2 regions of the Exiguobacterium sp. NPDC077395 genome follow, and region 1 is predicted to be linked to the other one. Evidence: a T-box and tRNA genes for the amino acid it is inferred to sense, from the RefSeq annotation. Region 1 holds a T-box; the other holds one or more tRNA genes.

Region 1 (3,168 bases):
CGTGATTTCAATCGCTTGGTGCATATCACAATGATTGAGCAATAAAATAAATTCTTCGCCACCATAACGTGCAGCAAAGTCGTCTGGACGGAGCACTTGACGGATTCGTCGTCCGAACTCTTGTAAGACATGGTCCCCGACCTGATGACCGTACGTATCGTTAATCTTTTTGAAAAAATCAATATCGAGCATGGCAACCGATATAGGATATACCGACATATCGGATATTTGTTGAATGCCATATTCATAAAATGCACGCGCATTAGCAAGAAGCGTTAAACTGTCCGTCCGACTCTCGGTATAGAGGCGGTCCCGTTCGTGACAACGGCTAATGGTTCGGTTGAACGATTTTAACAATTTGATGATTTCGTGCTGAATAATCTTTGGATAACCGTATACAGGTTCTCCCATCATAACAATCCAGGTGCGAATCTCTTCGATTTCCTCCGAACGAACAGAAACGAAGCTGTGGTAATCGTCGTGGAAAGCATCAGAAAGGGAAGTATCCCATTCAAAGCGCATCTCATAGTCGAGGACTTGCTCGATTGGCTGACTCATGTCAAGCAACGTAAAGACGATGGGTCGATCGATGGGCTGTCGCGTCTTTAAATCAAAGTACAGGGTGCGTTCAAACAATTTAAACTCGACATACCCTTCATCATAATGATTCAGCTGTTCGCATTGACTTAAAAATACTTCGATGGCTTGCGCCTCGCTCTGTGACAAGGAAACGGCCTCTTTCGCTTCATCGTATTGCTCAATCAAAGATTTGAATGCATCTTGTCGCTCTTTTTGAATGAGGAGACGTTTAATAAAGAATGTCAACGCAGCGGCGATGCTACTGACGACGAGTAAGTTGGTCTCTCGGAAAAACGCTGCCGCTAAGATGAAAATCAAACTGACGACGTACGTATAGAAGGCAATCTTCATAAAGTCGCTTAATGCGATGTCGACGCGGAACCACCATTTCACCTGATATTTTTGGAATACCGTGTTTAAGAAGATGGCAAGGAACAGTCCGGCAAGCGGCACGAACGAATCTTGCGAATAAAAGTCGAGACCAGTCTCCCCACCGAGGGCGAGATAAACCGCTGCCGGGATGACAATCTCTAAGTACGCCGTAATGGCATTCCACGGATACGTGAAGCGGAAGCGGCGAATAGCAACTTTCGGTTTCAAGTTGGCGAATTGAAAGACGAACAACCCGATTTGGTTGACGATGAGTGCTGTTTCAAATCCAAAGAATAAAAATAAAATTAAGACGATACTTTCAGAAAAAGTGAAGTACACACCTTTGACTTCGATCGAGTCGAGTTGAAAAATGATGACCAATAATGAAATTAAAATAAACGACAATGGATCAATCGTCGGGGCGTGTAGGACATCCAATGCAAATAATGCGATGGTGAAGATGAATAAGGCACTCCATATACTCCAACCGAGCACGGACATCTTACGAAAGTGGTTCATGCGTTCCCTCCTAGCATGGGACATTTCAAGATCTAATAGTAATGATTCGTCACGATTTCGTGTGAGTCCTGCTTCTGTCCAATGATGCTTGAATTCTAGCATTGAGTATACACGGAATATCCTCTATAATGAAATTGCTTTTCAACCGCATAGACGAATGTCGATGAAAAAGAGAGTAACGATGGTTTAGTCAACAAAGCGACCTGGGGATTGGTGAGAGCCCAGGCTGACAAACGTCGCGAAACGCACTTTTGAGATGCTATCCGAAACGAGAGTAGGCATAGCCGGAGGGAACCGTTATCACCATAAAGCGGTCTGCATCATGCAGGCAAGAAGAGTGGTACCGCGGGAATTCCCGTCTCTTTGCATCTATGCAAAGGGCGTTTTTTTTATGAGTTGTGATACGAAGAAGGAGGACATACAAATGAGTTATGAACGCAAGTACGCAGAAGCGTTATCACGTGTCATCGGAGACGAGCTCACGATTGACCAGATTGAAGCATTGATTGAGAAGCCAAAACACGAGGCACACGGTGACCTCGCGTTCCCATGTTTCCAATTGGCGAAAGCTTATCGTAAAGCACCTGTCATGATTGCGACAGATATCGCAAACGACTTGAATGATGAACTGTTCACAAAAGTCGAGGCGGCAGGACCTTACGTCAACGTGTTCTTGAGCCGTGACGTCGTGTCAAAAGAAATCATCAACACGGTACTCGATGAGAAGTCAGAGTACGCGACACATGCAACACGCAATGAAACGATTGTGACGGACTTCTCGTCACCAAACATTGCCAAGCCGTTCTCGATGGGTCACTTACGTTCGACGGTGATCGGGAATGCGATCAACCAAATCGCACGCAAAAACGGATATGATGTTGTCGGTGTCAACCACCTTGGAGACTGGGGCACACAGTTCGGGAAATTGATGGTCGCATACAAAAAGTGGGGCGATGAGGAAGCGGTACGCGCCAATCCAATCGCAGAACTCTTGAAATTATATGTTCACTTCCACGAAGAAGCGAAGACACAGCCGGAACTCGAAGACGAAGGTCGCGCGTGGTTCAAGAAGCTTGAGGATGGCGACGTAGAAGCGACTGAGCTTTGGCAATGGTTCCGTGACGAGTCACTTAAAGAGTTCCAAAAAGTATACGACCTCCTCGGTGTGAAATTCGAGAGCTTCAACGGTGAGGCGTTCTACAATGATAAGATGGGACGCGTCGTCGAGATGCTCGAAGAAAAAAATCTCTTAGTCGAAAGTGAAGGCGCGATGGTCGTCTCGCTCGAAGAAGAGAATTTGCCACCATGCTTAATCAAGAAGAAAGATGGCGCGACATTGTACGCGACACGTGACTTGGCAGCAGCGATCTATCGCTACGAAACGTACAACTTCGTGCAAGCAAACTATGTCGTCGGTGGCGAACAGGCGCTTCACTTCAAACAACTCTTCTCGGTTCTTCGTAAGCTCGGCTACGACTTCGTCGATGGCATGCATCACGTACCGTTCGGCTTGATCTTGCAAGAAGGGAAGAAGATGTCGACACGTAAAGGGCGCATCGTTCTTCTTGAGGAAGTGTTGAAAGAAGCAATTGAAAAAGCACAAGCGAACATCGCGCAGAAGAACCCAGACCTTGCGAACGCAGAAGACGTCGCACGCATGGTCGGTGTCGGAGCGGTCGTCTTCCACGACTTGAAGAA
Region 2 (3,168 bases), on a different contig from region 1:
TGGGGACGACCCCGTCAAACCGCCGCTCCCGACGGTTCGTGTCGGTTCGGTGACAGCGGAAGTAGAACAATCAACGTATTGTTGGGAAGCTGGCAGTCGTGCGACGTGCGCCGACTATGGCTTGCCGGAAGCGGATGACCTACAACTCATCACGGTCAAACCGGGTGACGCGATTGACGTTGTCTATTATGCCGACCCGATGGAATCGAGTTTCTTTCAGATTGAGGACGGAGAGCTCGTCCCGGCTGAACCGGTCGTACCAGACGAACCCGGCATTTATCTATACGAGGTCGGCGGGGAATGGACGCAGGGCGACAGTCGATACGTGTTCGGTGTTAGGGTACCCGAAAACTAATGGTTGACCTGCCTCTTAGGGACGGCTGTACAGTGAAGATAGGAGGTGGGAACAGTGATTCCGATTGGAAGAGTGGCGCATGTGACCGGATTGTCGGTCAAAGCCATCAAATTTTACGAAGGGCGCGGGTTGATTCGACCGACACGATCGGGCAACCAGTATCGGATGTACGGGATGGAAGAGATTCGACGCTTGAGTGAAATTAAACGATTACGTCAAATCGGGCTCAGTTTAGAACAGATTCAGTCTGGACAGTCTGTTGAGACGTTGCTTGAAACACGGTTATGTGAAGTTAGGACGGAAATTGAACAGCTTCACCGAATCGAAGGACAGATTCGGTCGATGCAGTCAGGAGGGAATGACATGAACATTCGATACGAAACATTGCGTGAACCGATTACAGTCTACGGATACGCGAGTACGTTAGAGGACATCCCGCGCGTGTGGGAGAGGCTCCAACCGGAATTGACGACGGACGAGTCATACGGCATCTGCCTCCCGCATGAGAACGGGTATGTGGCTGGCATGACGAAGTCCGTGAGTGGGGAAGAGGCGCGACAAGTCGAATTGACCGAGGGGAACTATATCGTCGCGACAGTCGAAGGGGGCATCCCGATGATTCCTACGACATACGAGCAACTGTTGAACGTTCCGGACGTGACGCTCCGTGATGCGGTCGACTTTGAACGCTACATTCACGGTCAGGCAGGGGCGGATGACATAATCGAAGTCTGGATGCCCATCGAATAGAAAAAGACGTTTCCCGATTGATTGGGAAACGTCTTTTGTATGATTAGCGAGTCATGACTTTGTCGATGAGACCGTAGTCTTTCGCTTGGTCAGCTGCCATGAAGTAGTCACGCTCTGTGTCGCGCTCGATGACTTCAAGTGGCTGTCCAGTGTTCTCTGCCATGATTTGGTTCAATTTCTCACGCATTTTAATGATACGTTCTGCGTGAATCTTAATGTCTGACGCTTGGCCTTGTGTGCCGCCGAGCGGTTGGTGAATCATGATTTCCGCGTTCGGAAGTGCGAAGCGTTTTCCTTTTTCACCGGCTTGGAGCAAGAAGGCACCCATCGATGCAGCCATTCCGATACAAATCGTCGACACGTTCGGCTTGATGAAGTTCATCGTGTCGTAAATCGCCATACCCGCTGTGATCGAACCACCTGGGCTGTTGATGTAGAGCGAGATGTCCTTTTCTGGATCCTCAGCTGCGAGGAAGAGAAGCTGTGCGACGATTGAGTTCGCGACGTTGTCGTCAATCGCACTTCCGAGAAGGATGATACGGTCTTTGAGCAAGCGTGAGTAGATGTCGTACGCGCGCTCCCCACGGCCTGTCTGTTCGATAACTGTTGGAATTAACATTGAATCTGCCTCCTTTATGTAGGTTGTAAGTTCATCATACCTGTATAGTCAATGTTGGTCAAACGATAGTCATCGTTTTTCATCTATTCCACGATTTTCGCGTCCTGAAACGAAAAAGAGGCCAGGCAATCTGCCTGACCTCTACATCTGATACACCCGGAGAGATTCGAACTCCCGACACCTGGCACCGGAAACCAGTGCTCTATCCCCTGAGCTACGGGTGCATATGTGTGACACGAATTTATTATACATTTGTTTTATTGAAAAAGCAATCCTGTTCATTATCCTTTTTTGAGCGCGAGCGGAGCGGGTTCGTTACAATAGAGAAGAGGGGGGAGAACGATGCAACGGCAAGAACAAAAACAGGTACAACAGCAACAGATGACGCAAGACCTTGTGCAACGGCTACCGGTGCTCGAGGCGGACCGTCTCGCGCTCTCGTATCGTCTCGCACGTCTGGCGCGCCATAATCCAAACATTCATATCGGGAGTGGGGATCTCGGATGGGTCGCGGATGCGGCGAGCGCGTTCGAAGAGAAGCTGTTCACCCAGATTCGCGAAGGAAGCGGTAGCGAGTCGGAGAAAGAGCTGAGACGGCAGCTCGTCCTGTTGCTAGACCATCGAGGATTATTGCCGGATACGAATGATGTGTTGGCGGAACGGTTTGGTGTCGACGTGACTCAAATCGAACAGGCGAGACAGGCACTCTTATTTCTTGAGCCGACGGGAATCGGGGCGAAGACGGAACGAGAGTGTCAGTATCGGCATGCGATTGAACATGAGGACCCGCGCGTCGTCGATGTATTTGATGCGATCGAGAGTGGCGTGAGCCAAAAACAGATGGCGAGCGTACTCGCGATTTCAGATGAAGAGCTCGCCCGTTTAGAGCGAATTGTCGCAACACTACCAAAACGTCCTTTATTATATGAAGAAACGGGTCACGTCTTCCCCGAAGTCGAAGTGCGTTACGAAGATGGAAAACTTGTCACGACGTGGCTCAGCCCGGAACTTGACGCGACGAAAGTCGGCAATGACCGTGAGGCAAAATGGTGGATGACGTCCCTTGCGATGCGGAACGAGACGTTACGTGAGATATGGGCTGTCATCGCGTCACGTCAGACCGAGTGGCTGAAAGGAGAACTTGTCCTCAATCCGCTGACCCGTCGGACCGTCGCACAACAAATCGGCAAGCACGAATCAACAGTCGGACGTGCCATTCAAGGGAAGTTTGCGAAGACCGAAGGCGGGATCATGGAATGGAAACACTTTTTCGTAAGGTCGACGAGTCATGGACATTCACCGTTCATGATTAAGCGGACGCTCGCAGAACTGATTCAACGGGAGAAAGCCCCGCAAAGTGATCAGGCACTGGCGGACGAACTCGCCCGATATGGCTATCCAGTGACGAGACGGACCGTGACGAACTATCGGGAAGAGCTTGGAT

The links. A T-box is a leader RNA that pairs with one kind of tRNA and senses whether it is charged. The one in region 1 lies ahead of argS (arginine--tRNA ligase), so its partner is inferred to be a tRNA-Arg.
Region 2: it has a tRNA-Arg gene. The T-box ahead of argS (arginine--tRNA ligase) is inferred to sense a tRNA for this amino acid. The anticodon was not compared.

Annotation. Positions count from the first base shown of each region.
Region 1 covers NZ_JBNNHU010000002.1:277,057-280,224, forward strand. Annotated here, with positions in the region: gene ACQKD4_RS11880 (GGDEF domain-containing protein) at 1-1,470, opposite strand, end outside; T-box leader at 1,625-1,836, shown strand; gene argS (arginine--tRNA ligase) at 1,895-3,168, shown strand, end outside.
Region 2 covers NZ_JBNNHU010000001.1:677,342-680,509, forward strand. Annotated here, with positions in the region: gene ACQKD4_RS03490 (hypothetical protein) at 1-355, shown strand, start outside; gene ACQKD4_RS03495 (MerR family transcriptional regulator) at 410-1,105, shown strand; gene clpP (ATP-dependent Clp endopeptidase proteolytic subunit ClpP) at 1,149-1,724, opposite strand; tRNA gene ACQKD4_RS03505 (tRNA-Arg) at 1,876-1,948, opposite strand; gene ACQKD4_RS03510 (Fis family transcriptional regulator) at 2,067-3,168, shown strand, end outside.